4 regions of the Micromonospora sp. CPCC 206171 genome follow, and region 3 is predicted to be linked to each of the others. Evidence: riboswitches for the same ligand, from Rfam matches in the RefSeq annotation. Region 3 holds a riboswitch; each other region holds the start of a gene.
What was found. A riboswitch is a leader RNA that binds a small molecule or an ion and turns the genes downstream of it on or off. The one in region 3 is predicted to bind cyclic di-AMP.
Positions count from the first base shown of each region.

Region 1: another riboswitch for cyclic di-AMP. It lies ahead of V6U89_RS08210 (C40 family peptidase); the one in region 3 lies ahead of V6U89_RS19035 (coiled-coil domain-containing protein).
Region 2: another riboswitch for cyclic di-AMP. It lies ahead of V6U89_RS15915 (transglycosylase family protein); the one in region 3 lies ahead of V6U89_RS19035 (coiled-coil domain-containing protein).
Region 4: another riboswitch for cyclic di-AMP. It lies ahead of V6U89_RS26870 (C39 family peptidase); the one in region 3 lies ahead of V6U89_RS19035 (coiled-coil domain-containing protein).

Region 1 is NZ_JBAKHT010000004.1:242,215-246,068, reverse strand. Features, by position in the region: gene V6U89_RS08225 (zinc metalloprotease) at 1-26, shown strand, start outside; gene V6U89_RS08220 (pyridoxamine 5'-phosphate oxidase family protein) at 92-658, opposite strand; gene dcd (dCTP deaminase) at 737-1,315, shown strand; gene V6U89_RS08210 (C40 family peptidase) at 1,358-2,398, opposite strand; cyclic di-AMP (ydaO/yuaA leader) riboswitch at 2,411-2,547, opposite strand; gene V6U89_RS08205 (NlpC/P60 family protein) at 2,696-3,712, opposite strand.
Region 2 is NZ_JBAKHT010000012.1:56,993-60,846, forward strand. Features, by position in the region: gene nhaA (Na+/H+ antiporter NhaA) at 1-983, opposite strand, end outside; gene V6U89_RS15915 (transglycosylase family protein) at 1,230-1,913, opposite strand; cyclic di-AMP (ydaO/yuaA leader) riboswitch at 1,912-2,086, opposite strand; gene htpG (molecular chaperone HtpG) at 3,139-3,854, opposite strand, start outside.
Region 3 is NZ_JBAKHT010000016.1:69,327-73,180, forward strand. Features, by position in the region: gene V6U89_RS19030 (YibE/F family protein) at 234-1,574, shown strand; cyclic di-AMP (ydaO/yuaA leader) riboswitch at 1,741-1,871, shown strand; gene V6U89_RS19035 (coiled-coil domain-containing protein) at 1,876-2,895, shown strand; gene V6U89_RS19040 (RNA-guided endonuclease InsQ/TnpB family protein) at 2,909-3,854, opposite strand, start outside.
Region 4 is NZ_JBAKHT010000034.1:24,209-28,062, forward strand. Features, by position in the region: gene V6U89_RS26855 (TetR/AcrR family transcriptional regulator) at 1-17, shown strand, start outside; gene V6U89_RS26860 (hypothetical protein) at 460-858, shown strand; gene V6U89_RS26865 (alpha/beta fold hydrolase) at 1,166-1,921, opposite strand; gene V6U89_RS26870 (C39 family peptidase) at 2,028-2,852, opposite strand; cyclic di-AMP (ydaO/yuaA leader) riboswitch at 3,089-3,229, opposite strand; gene V6U89_RS26875 (hypothetical protein) at 3,533-3,854, opposite strand, start outside.

The DNA.
Region 1 (3,854 bases), on a different contig from region 3:
CGTGGAACGCGTACCGCGCGGCGTAACACCCCCAGCAGACGCCGATGCCGGCTCCGTCGCTCCGACGGGGCCGGCATCGGCGTCTCGGCGGTCAGGCGGCGGGGCGGCGGGTGTCGAAACCGTGGCGGCCGCGGCGGGCCGGCCGCCGATCGGGTACGCCGGTGGCGTCGCCGCTGCGGCGGGCGGCGACCGGATCGAGCCAGACCTGGACGGCGGAGGACCCGTGGCCCTCGCCGGGCTGGCCGAGCCCGCCCTGGTCGCGGCGGGTCAGCATCGCCACGTCGACGCTGAACTCGAAGAGTCGCCAGTCGACCTGCGGCGCCGCCCGGCCGAGGCGAGCCACCCGGGCGACCCGGGCCGGGTCGGTGACCGGTTGCGCGCGACCGGCGACGTACGCCTCGTCGTCGGTCTCCTCCGGCGGGAACGAGTGCAACGCGTATCGCCCGTCGCGTTCGAGGTCGCGCCGCTTGGGCGAGTCGACGACGAAGCAGAACAGCCCCTCGTCGGTGATCACGGGGCAGACCGGGTGCACCCGGGGCCCACCGTCGGCGCGAACGGTGGCCAGGTAGCCGAAGCCCGGCCCGTACTGCTGCATGAGAAGGCGGATCCCGTCGGCGAGTCGGGGCTCGTCAGCGGCGAATTCGGACCAGGAAGCCATACGGACATCCTATCGAACATGTGTACGAACGCGTAGTCCGACACGCAGGTCACCCGGTCCGCTCGATATGGTGTGCCGATGCTGCTCTCCGACCGCGACCTGGTCTCCGAGATCAAGGCGGGCACGCTCGCGCTGGAGCCCTTCGAGCCCACGCTGGTACAGCCGTCCAGCATCGACGTGCGGCTCGACAAGCTCTTCCGCGTCTTCAACAACCACCTGTACACGCACATCGACCCGGCCATGCAGCAGGACGAGCTCACCTCGATGGTCGAGGTGCCGGAGGGCGAGCCGTTCGTGCTGCACCCTGGCGAGTTCGTGCTCGCCTCCACGCTGGAGGTCATCTCGCTGGGCGACCAGCTCGCCGGCCGACTGGAGGGCAAGTCCAGCCTGGGCCGGCTCGGCCTGCTCACCCACTCGACCGCCGGCTTCATCGACCCGGGCTTCTCCGGGCACGTGACGCTGGAGCTGTCGAACGTGGCGAACCTGCCGATCACGCTCTGGCCCGGGATGAAGATCGGCCAGCTCTGCATCTTCCGGCTCTCGTCCCCGGCCGAGCACCCGTACGGCTCCGCCGTCTACGGGTCGCGCTACCAGGGCCAGCGCGGGCCGACCCCGAGCCGTTCCTGGCAGAACTGGCGCACCTGGCCCACCCGCTGACGCCGGGCCGGGCCCCCGGCACCCCGGGAGCCCGGCGCGCACTCAGTCCGGCCGGCCGTAGCTGTTGACCGGCCCGTCGTCGACCCGCTTCATCTTGATTGGCTGGCCCGCCTGGGAGGCGTGCACCACCCAGCCGCCGCCGACGTACATGCCGACGTGGTGCAGGTCGGCGTAGTAGAAGACCAGGTCGCCCGGGCGCAGGTCGGCCCGGCTCACCCGGGCGGTCACCTGGCGCTGCTGGCGGGCGTTGTGCGGCAGCGAGACACCGGCCTTCGCCCACGCCGCGAGCATCAGCCCGGAGCAGTCGTACGAGTTGGGACCCTCGGCACCCCAGACGTACGGCTTGCCGATCTGCGCGCAGGCGAACTTGACGGCCGTGCCGGCCGGGCCGCCGGGATAGCCGGCCGGGCACGGGGCCGGGCGCAGCGCACCCCCGCCACCGTTGCCGTACACCTTGAGCCGCAGTTTCTGCAGCCGATCGATCTCGGCGTTGATCTGCTTCTTCTTCGCGGCGAGCTGGGCCTCGGTACGGGTCAGCTGAGCGACCATCTCGTCCAGCGGCGCCTTCTCCGCGGCCAGCTTGTCCCGCAGCTCCTTGACGGTCCGCACGTCGCGCTGCTGGCGCTGGGCGAACCGGTCGAGCATTTCGAGCTGGTCGACCAGTTCGGCGGGGGAGCTGCTGCCGAACAGGGCGTTGACGGCGGAGACGTTCTCCCCCTTGTACGCCTCGGCGGCGAGCCCGGTGACCTGGTTCATCGCGAGGTCGACCTGGAGTTGCAGCGGATCGATGCGCTTGGCCAGCGCGTCGGCCTGCCGGCGCTTGGCGGCCAGGTCCTGACGGGTGGCGTTGTGCTGCTCGATGATCGGTTCGAGCCTGTTCCAGTCCTGGTCGATCTGCCGCTCGATCTCGGCGACCGAGGGTTCGGCGTGGGCCGCCGTGGCAGCGCCGGTCAGTACGACGGCGGCACCGGCGAGGGCGGCAAGGACGGTGGTGAAGCGGGACCAGCGTGGGCGCGGCGCAGCCGTCAGCCGGGCGACCTGGGTCGACCCGTACGACGGTGGCCGCGGGGCATGGTGTGCCACCGGGCTCCGGGCTCCTTCTTCCGCGACCGCCTACCGGGTTAGCTGACGGGTTCGGGCGGGAAGGGAGCGCCCTACCGCAGTGGCTGCGGATTCACCCCGGCTTACCTGGGTCCCCGGCTCGCCCGCGGGCGACTCGGCGGTGCCGGCCACTGCCGCCCGGGTTGGACGGACCTGTCGCGGCCGACGAAGGACCAGAGTAGAGAGGACCGTTATCGATCCGCAACCCGCCATGCCGTGCCGGGTCCCGGATACGCGGAACCCCCGGTCGGTCGACCGGGGGTTCGCGGCGAGCTCGGGTCAGTTCGGTCGCCGGAAGCCGGCGACCGGCATGTAGTCGACGCTGGTGACCTGGACCGGTTTGCCGGTCCGTGGCGCGTGGACCATCAGCCCACTGCCCAGATAGAGACCCACATGGTGCAGGTCGCTGTAGAAGAAGACCAGATCACCGGGGCGCGCCTCGGAGCGCGGGATGGCCTTGCCCTCGTTCCACTGGGCGCCGGTGTGGTGGGTCAGGTAGATGCCGGCGGCCTTGTAGGCGTACTGGGTGAGGCCGGAGCAGTCGAACGAGTCCGGCCCGTCGGCACCCCAGACGTACGGGTCGCCTACCTGCTGGCAGGCCACCCGGATGGCGGTCTGCGCGGCGGAACTCACCACGCCCTTGACGGTCGGGCAGCCGGCCACCTTGACGACGGTCTTCGGCATCGACGCCTGGAGCCGCTTGATCTCGGAGTTGATCTGCGCCTTCTTGGCGGCCAGCTCCTTCTCCTGCTTGACCTCCGCGGCGATCAGCGCATCGAGCTTCTGCTTCTCGCCGTCGTACTTCTGCCGGGCGTCGATGACGACCTGGAGCTCCTTGCGCTCCTGCGCGGCGAGGCGGTCGAGGATGGTCAGCTGCTCGGTCAGGGTGCCCGGCTTGGCGCTGACCAGCAGCGCGCCGATGTCCTGCGAGGGGCCCGTCATGTAGTACCGGGAGGCGAGGTCGCCCACCCGGTTCATCGCCAGCTCGGTCTGCAGGGCCAGCGGCTGGATCTTCTTCTCCAGCTCCGCCGACTTCTTGCGGTTGACCTTGAGGTGCGCGCGGACCTTGTTGTACTGCTCGATGGTCGGCTCGAGCTGTTCCCACTGCTTGTCGATCGCCGCCTCGATCTCCTCCGGCGTGGGCGCGGCGTGCGCCGGCACGGCGAACATCCCGGCGCCGACGACCACGGCGGCGACCAATGTGAGCAGACGGCGGGCGACCCGGCGCAGGCCGGCGGGGTGAGTGGGCGGACGACCCTGGGCGTGACGATGAGGGGGCATGGTTGCCACCGGCACCGACTCCTTAGCGACCGACCGCCGGGCGCCTCGCTGAGGGGAAGACGGAGGCAGACGACCCACAGCGGTCGGTGCCCCACATTAGGGAACCGTCCGTACGAATTCAAGGTGGCTCATTGCAGCATCACGCCTGCGCAACCAG
Region 2 (3,854 bases), on a different contig from region 3:
AGGATGCCCACCGGCTTGCCGACCACCAGGCCGACCACGATGCCGGTCGCGACCCGGTCGGTCAGCGCGGTGGCCAGCCCGGCCAGGCCGCCGACCGTGACGCCGGCGGAGAGGAACGCGAAGATCGGCACCGCCACCCCGGCGGAGATCGGCCGGAACCGGTGCTCGAAGTGCTCGGCCAGGCCCGGCCCGGCGTCCGGCCCGCCGGCGGCCTCGCTGCGCAGCACCGGGACGGTGAAGGCGAGCAGCACCCCCGCCACCGTGGCGTGCACTCCCGAGGCGTGCACGAGCGTCCAGGTCACGGCGGCCAGCGGCAGCAGCAGCCACCAGGACCGGACCCGGCGCTGCACCAGCACGGCGAAGAGCGCGAGTGGCACCAGCGCGGCCAGCAGCGGGGCCACGGCGAGGCTGGAGGTGTAGAAGACCGCGATGATGACGATGGCGAGCAGGTCGTCGACGACCGCCAGGGTGAGCAGGAAGGTACGCAGCGCCGACGGCAGCAGCGGTCCCACCACCGCGAGCACCGCCAGGGCGAACGCGATGTCGGTGGCCGTGGGGATCGCCCACCCCCGGGCACCGTCGACCCCGGCGATGAGGACGAACAGCACCGCGGGTACGACCACCCCGCCGACCGCCGCCGCCACCGGCACCGCGGCCCGGCGCGGGTCGCGCAGGTCGCCGGCGACGAACTCGCGTTTGAGTTCCAGCCCGGCGACGAAGAAGAAGACCGCCAGCAGCCCGTCGGCGGCCCAGGTGGCGAGGGTGAGATCGAGGTGCAGCGACGCCGGGCCGACGGTGAGGTCCCGCAGCGCCCGGTAGCCGTCCGCCCAGGGTGAGTTCGACCAGAGCAGCGCGAGCAGCGCCCCGACGAGCAGGAGCGCCCCGCCCACGGTCTCCTTGCGGAGGATGGCGGAGATGCGGCTGGTCTCGCCCCAGGAGCGGCGGGCGAACAGGCTGGTACGGCGCCGGGGGGCGTCGGTCACGGGGTCTCCTCGTCGGCAGGGGTCGCGTCATCCACCGCCGACCAGACTTCCCGGCACACCAGGGCCAACCCTATCCCCGCCCCCGGCCGACGGCCCGACGACCCGGCGACGCGGACGCGCCGGCGGGCCGGTCCACGCGCGCCGGGTACCCCGCCGGCAGCGGCCCGAACCACGACGGCGCCGTGGACGCGGCGACGCCCGGCCGGTCGTCCGGCCGGGCGTCGTCACGGTGCCCAGGTGCTGGGGTCAGAGGCTGAGCTTCTGACCGGGGAAGATCAGCCCCGGGTCGGCGCCGACCACGCGCCTGTTGCGCTCGTACAGCGCCTGCCAGCCACCGGCCAGGTCCCGGGCGTCGGCGATCTGCGACAGGGTGTCGCCCGACCGCACCACGTACACGTCGCCGGTCGCGGCCGGCGCGCTGCGCCGCTGGCTGCGGGTGCTGTGCTGCTCCCGCGAGGACCGCTCGGTGGAGGCGGCCTTCGACGAGTTCCGCGAACTCGAGCGCCGCTCCGACTTCTGCGACTTCTGCGACTTCTCGCTGGTGGTGGCGTAGCTCTTGGTGGAGCCGCCCTTGCGGCCGCAGGTCGGCCAGGCGCCGATGCCCTGACCGTCGAGCACCTTCTCGGCGATGGCGATCTGCTCGCCCCGGCTGGCCAGGTCGGCGCGGGAGGCGTACTTCTTGCCGCCGTAGCCGGCCCAGGTGCTCTGCGAGAACTGCAGGCCGCCGTAGTAGCCGTTGCCGGTGTTGATGTGCCAGTTTCCGCCGGACTCGCACTGGGCGATGGCGTCCCAGTTGACGCTGGCGGCGCTCGCCGGCGACGCCGGCGCCAGGACGGCGGCGACCCCGGTGACCGCACCGACGGCGAGCGTGCCGACGGCGATGCGGCGCGAGCTGACCCGTCGGTGACGGGCGGTGTATTCAGTTGCCATGTGGATTCCTCCACGCCGACGAGGTGAGCTGTCGGGTTCGGGCCGAGGAGCCCGGCCGCCGTGGGCGGCTTCACCCCGAGGTGACGTGCACCGAGGAACGTGTGGGTCCCCCGCTCCATGCCCGCTGACAAAGGTCCCACCGGCCGGCGGCATGGATTAGGCGTTACCGGCCGTGGTGTCCGCGATCGCGAACACGAACGACGTTAGGAACTGTTTCGGGCGATTGCCCACTTCTTGTGAAGTTCTTCACCCGGCTGAGCGACGGGCCCTCGTCTGCAGTTGCAGACGGTCCCCCGGTTTGGACAATGTGCGGGCTCTGCGCGGCGGACGCCCTGTCCGGGGCAAGCCGGAGCTGTTCCGGGTACGCACAATGGACGCCTCAGCGGCGGCTCAGCGCGGGGGCGGCCGACGACAGCCATACGGGCGATCAGCCCCGACAACCGGGTGTCGGCGTAGGACACCTGTTCGACATCCTGCGATAATTCGGCGTGGCCCTCACACCCGAGCAGGCTCGCCTGCACCTTCCCCGCTTTCTCGCGCTGGTCGAGAAGACTGCGACCTGCTGGTACCTACCCGGGCGCGCACGTGAGAACGGCTACGGCACCCGCGTGGTCACGACACATTCGTCGTCGGCAGGTCACGTAGTAACGGCGAGTGCCGCGAATGTGCGAGAGCCTACGCGCGGCAGAAATACGGTTACCAGGGGACGGCAGCCGATCTGAAGAGGCGATGTCGCAACGGGCACGTACGGACGGCTGAGAACACCAGAACGGCCAACCGAACCCGGGACGGTAGGCAACGAACTGAGCGATTGTGTCTCGACTGCCGCCGCGAGGCGGTGTCGCGGTACGAGGCGAAGCGCCGACAGCCGACTCCGAGGAAGGATCAGCAGGGCCTTGGGCCGGACGGCGGCTAGAAGGACCGGACCGTGCCCCCACCGTGACGGCCAGCCACGACAGCGGTGAGGAGACGGGCCAACAGCCTCGGCAAAGCTGCGGACGAACTCCACCGCCGACGAAGTGGTCGGTCCGCGTACCGTGGCGGCCCTGCGCGGCGGTCACGCCGATGCCGGTGGTGACTGGCGGCCGGCCGACGACGCACGCCCGGAGGCAGACGGGGCACGCGGACGCTGCGGCGTGGCGGCACCGGTGGGGACGGGGCCTTCGTCCCGCGCTTCGACGGTCCCGGCCCGGTGGGCGAGCACCGGGCCGGGACCGTCGTCGCGTCAGAGGGTGCGGGCCAGCCGGTCGGCGAGGACCCGGGCGAACCGGGCCGGGTCGGCCAGGTCGCCGCCCTCGGCGAGCAGCGCCATGCCGTACAGCAGCTCGGCGGTCTCGGTGAGGGCGGCGGAGTCGCCGCCCTGCTCGTGCGCCACGCGCAGGCCGGTGACCAGCGGGTGGGTCGGGTTGAGTTCGAGGATGCGCTTGACCTTCGGCACCTCCTGCCCCATCGCGCGGTACATCTTCTCCAGCGTGGGCGTGATGTCGTGCGCGTCGCCGACGACGCAGGCCGGCGAGGTGGTCAGGCGGGAGGAGAGCCGCACCTCCTTGACGCTGTCGGCCAGCGCGCCGCCGAGGAAGGCGAGCAGGGCGGCGTACTCCTTGGTCTGCCGCTCCCGTTCCGTTTCGGCCTCCTGGCGTTCCTGCTCGGTGTCCAGGTCCACCTCGCCCTTGGCGATCGAGCGCAGCGGTCGGCCGTCGAACTGCGCGACCCGCTCCACCCACACCTCGTCGACCGGGTCGGTGAGCAGCAGCACCTCGTAGCCCTTGGCGCGGAAGGCCTCCATGTGCGGCGAGTTCTCCAACATGGCCCGGGTCTCGCCGGTGGCGTAGTAGATCTCCTCCTGGCCGTCCTTCATCCGCTCGACGTACTCGCGCAGGGTGGTGGGCTCGGTGGCGTCGTGGGTGGAGGCGACCGAGACGATGTCGAGGATCGCCTGCT
Region 3 (3,854 bases):
ACTCGCCATCCGCCGCAGCTGCCGCCCGCCCGCGTACCGCGCCGGGCTCGGCTGCCGTGGGCGACCGCCCGGGCGGGTCGCCACGCCGGGCGACCGCACCGTCCGGTCACGCTGGGTGACCTCGCCGGCACCCAGGGGCCACACCGGGGTACGCGGCTCGCCACGCGCGTTGCGCCGGTGAACCGACCGGCCGGCTGACACGTACCCCGCCCTGGATCGTTGGGAGACTCGCAATGGGCGCCGACCACACCCGTCCCGCTCCGTCCACCCCACCGGGGGTGCGACGGATCCTCGTCGCGACGGTGGTCCCGCTGTTCGTCGTCACGGTGATCGCCGCCCTGGTGCTGTGGCCGCGCGACTCGCGGCAGGCCGACGTCGGCGCCGAGCCGGCGCGCCACCACGGCACGGTGACCCGGGTGGTGACCGAACCCTGCCCGCCGACGCCGGAGGCGCCGCCCGGCGCGGCCGAGGGCCCGTGCGGGACCGTGACGGTCCGGGTCGAGCAGGGCCCGGACAGCGGCCAGCAGGTGGAGACGCCGGTGCCCGCCGGCCCGGGCGCGCCCACCGTGGCGGTCGGCGACGAGGTGGTGCTGGTCCAGCTCGCCGACCCGGCCGACCCCACCGCCACCAGCTACCAGATCGCCGAACACCAACGCGGCAAGCCCCTGGTGTGGCTGGTGGCGCTCTTCGCGGCGGCGATCGTGGCGTTCGGCCGGCTGCGCGGGCTGGCCGCGCTGGCCGGGCTCGGCGCCAGCTTCGCCATCCTGCTGGCCTTCGTCGTACCCGGCATCGCGGCGGGCGGCTCGCCGCTGCTGATCGCGATCACCGGCTCGGCGCTGATCATGTTCGTGGTGCTGTACCTGACCCACGGGATCACCGCGCAGACCTCGGTGGCGGTCCTCGGCACGCTCGGCAGCCTGGTGCTGACCGGACTCCTCGGCAGCCTGGCCACCGCTGCCGCCCACCTGACCGGGTTCGGCAGCGAGGAGGCCACCACGCTGTCGATGTACCAGCGCGACGTCGACCTGCACGGGCTGCTGCTGGCCGGCATCATCATCGGCTCGCTCGGCGTGCTCGACGACGTCACCGTCACCCAGGCCGCCACCGTCACCGAGCTGGCGCACGCCAACCCCGGACTGTCCCGGACGCAGCTCTACCGGGCCGCCACCCGGGTCGGCCGGGCGCACATCGCCTCCACGGTGAACACCATCGTGCTCGCGTACGCGGGCGCGTCGCTGCCGCTGCTGCTCCTGCTCACCGCCGACAGCCGGCCGGTGAGCCAGATCCTCACCAGCGAGTTCCTGGCCCAGGAGATCGTCCGCAGCGCGGTGGCGACGCTCGGCCTGGTCGCCGCCGTACCGCTGACCACCGCGCTGGCCGCGCTGGTCGCCACCGCCGGTCGTGGCCCGGCCGACGAGCCCGCCCGGGACAACGGGCCGGCACCCACGCCCCGCCCCTCCGCCGACCGGGACACGGCGCTCGAGGCGCTGAGCGCGTCGCGTCCCGGCCGACCGTCCACCCCGGCCCCCGCACGGTGGCCCGACCCGGAAAGGAGCACGGACACCGCATGGTGAGACTCCGCAGCGTGACCGACGCCGACGCGGAACCTGACGAACGCGTCACTCGTCACGCATCGCTACGACGAAATAACGCTTTTAGTCGGGTTCTGGACGTAGATCCCCGGTACGACTCTCGGGTAACCTCGCTGCCGGTCACCGCCGAAGGCGCGCAGCGGCGCCTGCGGTGCCGCCGCCCAATCGCCGCGAGGCGAACCGGGGAACCAGGTACATGGGGTGAATCCGCGCGAGCGGTAGGGGCCACTTCCGTCCCGAACCCGTCAGCTAACCCGGTCGGCGGTCGACGGAAGGGAACACTGTGACGGCACCCCTGCGCCGCTGGTTGACTCCGGTGGTGGCCGTGTTCGCCGCTCTGGCCATCCTCGGCGGTCCGACAGCCGCGATCGCCGCGCCCTCGACCCCCACCCCCTCCGGGCACGAGGAGGACGACGAGCCCAAGCTGCTCACCGACGTCATCGAGCTGCGCAACCGCGAGTATTCCAAGGCCAAGACGCAGCTGGAGAAGTCCAAGAAGCGCCAGCAGCAGCTCGGGCTGGAGGTGCGGCGCGCGCAGGACGAGCTGGCGGCGTTGCAGCCGACGGTCTCGCAGCTCGCGGCGCAGTCGTACCGGACCGGCCGGATCGGCGCGGTGGCGATGCTGTTGGAGAGCGACGCCCCCGACTCGTTCGTCCGGCGCGCCGCCGCCCTGGACGAGCTGAACATGGTCAACGCGCAGAAGCTGGCCAAGGTCACCGCCGCCAAGAACCGCGCGGAGCAGGCCAAGCTGGCGCTGGACGCCGAGGTGCGCGAGCAGCAGAAGCTCACCAACGACATGGCCCGGGAGAGCCGGGAGGCCGAGAAGGCCCTCCAGCTGGTCGGCGGCCGGGGCTTCACCGGCGGCCTGGTCGACGCGACCTCGCCGGTCGCCCGGATCGGCCCCGGCCGAACCGCGGACGGCGGCTGGCGTCCCGAGTCGCGCACCGAGGACGACCCGACGACCTCCGGCACCATCACGCCGCGCACCCTGCACGCGTACAAGGAGGTCCGGCGGGCCGGCTTCAACCGGTTCGCGGGCTGCTACCGGCCCGGTGGGCCGTGGGAGCACCCGAAGGGCAAGGCCTGCGACTGGTCGTTGCAGCGGAGCGGCTTCGCGCCCTGGCACAACAACGACACCCGGATGTACGGCAACAACCTCGCCGCGTTCCTGATCCGCAACGCCGACCGGCTCGGCATCTACTACGTGATCTGGAACCGGCAGATCTGGTTCCCGGCCACCGGGTGGAAGTCGTACAGCGGACCGTCGAACCACACCGACCACGTGCACATGTCGATGCTTTGACGTTCTCCCCGCCCTAAAGGACGGGGATTCCCTCCGCGCTGCGCGTGGAACAGCGCGCAGCGCGCGGGCGGATTCCTGCTTCTCGGCGCGGTGCCGGCACGGGTGCCGGTCTTACCTGCGCTCCACAGGCGTTTAGGCTCTCGGCGCGTCCCGCCGCGAGCACGTTGATGGCCGCGTTGACGTCCCGGTCGTGGACCGCACCGCAGGGGCAGGTCCACGACCGGACGTTGAGCGGCTTGGGTCCGTCGGGCCGGCCGCACTCCGAGCACGTCTGCGACGTGGGCGCGAACCGGTCGATCTTTGCGAAGGTGCGCCCGTACCGGGCGGCCTTGTACTGCAGCATCGCGGTGAAGCCGGCCCAGCCGGCGTCGTGCACCGACTTCGCCAGGCGGGTCCGGGCAAGGCCGCTAACGCACAGGTCCTCGACGTACACCGCTTGGTTGTCGCGGATGATCTGGGTCGAGAGCTTGTGCTGCCAGTCTCGCCGGGTGTCAGCCACCCGGGCGTGCGCCTTCGCCACCGTGACGACGGCCTTCTTGCGGTTGTTGCTGCCCCGCTGCTTACGCGACAGCGCCTGCTGCAACCGGCGCAGCCTGCGAGCGGCTCGGCGCAGGAATCGTGGCGCCGCGACCTTCGTGCCGTCGGACAGGACCGCGAAGTGGGTCAGACCCAGGTCGATGCCCACCTCGGCGTCGGCCGGCGGCAGCGGCTCGTCGGCAGCCTGGACGACGAACGAGGCGAAGTACCGGCCGGCCGAGTCCTTGATGATCGTCACCGAACTGGGCGCGGCGGGTAGCACCCGCGACCACCGCACCGCCAGATCACCAATCTTCGGCAGCCGCAGCCGACCGTTGTCCAACACCTTGAATCGGGCGTTGGCGGTGAATCGAATCGCCTGCCGGTTATCCTTACGCGACCGAAAACGCGGCGGAGCCACCCGCCCCCTGCGCTTCCCCGAT
Region 4 (3,854 bases), on a different contig from region 3:
GCCTGAAGCGCGACTGACCGCCAGCCTCGTGGATCAGGTGCGCCCTTGGCAGGCACCGATCGACCGAATCGTCAGGCTTCGTCACGGCCACGGGGTGCCGCTGCAGGAGTTCCCCACCACCCGGCTGGTCGAGTTGGCTGTACACGCCTGGATGTCGCCGACGGGCTGGGCCGGCGACCCGGCCTGGACCGCAGCGGCCGGGCTGCCGACGCATCTGCTAGTGCTCGATCGAGCATCCGCATATCGGAAGCGGATGCCGCCATCCCGGCAACCTTCGTCCGGGCAGAGCCGAGCGGGCAGGGCCTGCCCGGCCAAGGTCGGTCAGCCGCTGGGTGCTCCACCTTGACCGGGCAGGCCCAACCCGCCCCACAATGTGTGGACGCAGGCCGATGGGATGGCTGGGAGGCGCAGCGGGGGGAGACCGGGGCGGTGAGGTCCGGGCCGACGGAGCCGGCACTGGTGGAGGACGATGTCCTCGTGAGCTTTGACCTCCTGGTCCTTGCGGCCAACCCTGCTGCTTCTTTGGACGTGGTGCGTGACATGGTCGATCATTGCACCGGCCTCGCACACCGAGGCGGGGAGCTTGATCCGCGAATTGCCGCCTTCTACGAGGATCTGCGGGAGCAGTTCCCGGATCACCCGCCGTACGATCCGGAGTCGCCCTGGATGTTGGCACCCCTTGCTGTGGGGATCGACCACGTGAGCATGGCTATCAGCCACTCCCCCCGGGGCAGCGAGGCGGTGAAGACCGTGTGCCACTTGGCCGAGCGGCATGGCTTGGTCATCTACGACCCGCAAGGCGACGAGGTCACCGGATTGCGTCAGGACTACCGAGTCGCGGTGCCGCTGGTGGACTAGCTGGTTGACGGCGAGCAAGAGCAATGACAGACGGCCGTAGACGCTCGCGGACCGTTCGGCCAGCTCGACCCAGACGCCCACGCACCTCAGCCGCCACTGATCATTCCTTCACACCGAGGAGGTCACCGGGGGTTTGTCCCTGGTCAGGCCTAACGAACGGACTGGGGTCTGTGGCGGACAACGTCCGGCGATACACCAAGCGCCGTGGCGAGGTCCGGTCTGGACGGAAAACTCGAACGTCTGGGTCGGCAGGTAGTCCCGAGCCGCATGCCACCCACGACGGCGACGCCGGCCGCCCGCGCGCCGGTCACAGGTACGGGTCGAGCAGGGCCAGCACCGCCGCCGGGTCCTCCACGTGCGCGTTGTGGCCGAGGCCGGGCAGGGTCGCCACCGGCACGCCCAGCTCGGCGAGCTGCGCGTCGCTGACCATCGGGTCGTGCTCGCCCCGGGCCAGCAGCACCGGGACGTCGGTGGCGGCCAGCAGAGTCGGCAGCTGCGGCTCGCCCACCGCGAAGGCGGCCGGGTCCATGGCCAGCCGCCAGCGGCCGTCCTCGGCACGCAGCCCCGCGTCGATGACCGGGTGGTCCGGCGCGAAAAGCCCACCGAGGCCGGCCACCTTCAGGTAGCGGCGGGCCGCCTCGTCCCGGGTGGCGAACCAGGTCACCGGGCGCTCCGCCAGCTCGCGCGCCCGGGCCAGCTCGGCCGGCGACCAGACCGCCTTGATGCCCAGCCCGACCACCGCGTCCACCGGGAGCCCGGCGTCGCGGGCGGCCAGCGCCAGCGCGACCACCCCGCCGAGGGAGTGGCCGAGGACGACGAGCCGGTCAGCCGGGCGGGCCCCCTCGGGCACCGGGCCGAGCCCCGCCGCGACCTGCTCGGCGAACCCGGCGAAGGAGTACCCGGGCAGCGGCGGCGAGAAGCCGTGGCCGGCCAGGTCCGGCGCCAGCCAGCGGCCCGGGCAGCGGTGTTCCAGCAGCGGCGCCCAGGGCAGCCACACGTCGCCGGTGGCGCCCATCCCGTGCAGCAGCAACAGCAGCCGGCGGGTACCCGAGTCGTCGGTCATGGGCCGCAGTGTGCCACCGCCCGGCTCCGCCGCGCGAGATCCGCGCCAACGGCGACGGGCACCGGCCCCTGAGGGGAGCCGGTGCCCGGACGAGCGACGGTGTGGATCAGGCGGAGTAGCCGCGGGTGGCGATCCAGTTCGCCAGGTCGATGGTGCTGACCCAGTACGACGGCAGGTTCGGGTCCGCCGAGTCGGCGATCCGGACCGTCCGGCCGTCGTTCTTGTAGCCGACCACCGCGATGTAGTGGCCGCCCGGGAAGGAGTGCCAGCCGCCGTCGGTGTCGGTGGCGCTGCCCGCCACGTTCGCCACGACGCCCCGGCCGTCGGTGATCGCCGCGATCACGTCGGCCTGGAGCCGGTCGATCTGGGCGGAGCTGGGGGTGCCCTGGAACATCCGGGTCCGGTACGGGTCACCCTTGACGATCTGGTTCAGGACCCGGGTGGTGTCCAGCGCCGAGTTGGTGCCCATCTCGGTGGTGCCGAGCGGGCCGGCCAGCTCGTCCTGGGTCCGCTCGACGCCCGACGCGCTCAGCGCGTTGCGCACCGCGGCCGGACCGCAGTTGTAGTAGGTGGTCTGCGCCTGGTAGTCGTAGCGGAGGACCTTGGTCGACGGCGGCTTGGGGGCCGCCTTGCGGGTCACGTCCGGGTCCGCCTTGGCCTTGGTGGCGCTCGCCGACGGCGAGGGGCTGGCCGAGGGCGACGGCTTGTGGGCCGGGACGGCGACGCGGGCCTGGCTGCGGGTCGCGACGTCGTCCAGCCGGGGCGCCACCTCGGCGACGGCGGCCGAGGTCTGCTGGCGGGCGGGCGCCTCGTCGGCGAGCAGGGTGCTGGCGCCAGAGACGAGCACGAGCGCGGCGGCCGAGCCGGCGACCAACTGGTACGACCGTTCGGTGGCCAGGCGTCGCAGCTGCCGCTTCAGGGGGTGCTTCACGTGTTTCCTCCACGGTACGAGGGCGGGAGCGGCATGCCGGACCGGCGCGTGACAGGACGTCACCCGCGGTGTCGAAACCGGTGTGCGAGGCCGCTCGGCGGGGGGTGCGCCCGGTTGGAGGCCGGGCGGCGGGGTGAGGCCGGAATCAGCGCGCGAGGGCGCGAGGGACCGGCGGGATCACCCCGGTACCGAGGTGGAGAGCAAGCCGAGGAATGCGAGGGAACAGCAAGAGCTGGAACTCCTTCCGACACCGCCTACCGGGTTAGCTGACGGATTCGGGCGGGAAGAGCGCCCTACCACGGGCCGTGGCCCGCGGATTCACCCCGGACGTGCATGGGTCCCCGGTTCGTGAAATCACGATTGAGCGGGTCGGCGCGGCGTCGCCTCTTGCGATCGGAAACCGCACCGGACCCGGGCGACACTACTGGTCGGTCACGGGTCGGCCAAGCCCTGCGATCTGCGTAAACATGATCAGGGCGACCAATTTGCCGTACAGTTCGGCACTGACTTCGCTCGATGGGACAGGCGGTTGTTCCGGGATCGCCGGGCGACAACCGGACAGCACGGCAACAAATCCCGCCGATCGTCGCGATCGATGTCACCGGCTGTGACCGGATGACCGGTTTCACGGTCGCCGTGACGCGACTCACGGAAATACGGGTAACAATTCGGTCGCGTCCTCAGCCCACCCGTGCCGGCCGCCACCGCGCCGCGAGCGCCGTCCGTGCCGTCGCCGTCGCCGTCCGCTGGGCGGGCAGCCGCGCCGGACACAGTCGCTCCGCCGCCGCGTACGCCTCGACGGCGAGCGCGCGGGCCGCCGCGGCGGCCAGTTCGGCGTCCCGCCACGCCGACCGCTCCCGCCCGGCCGCCGCCCGGTACGCGTCCCGCCGACCGTCGCGTACCGCCCGGGCCAGCAGCACCTCCTGCTCGACGGGGTGCCGTCGGGGGTCCCAACCGTCCCGGTGCGCGAAGACGTCCCGCAGCCGCTCCACCGGCAGCTCG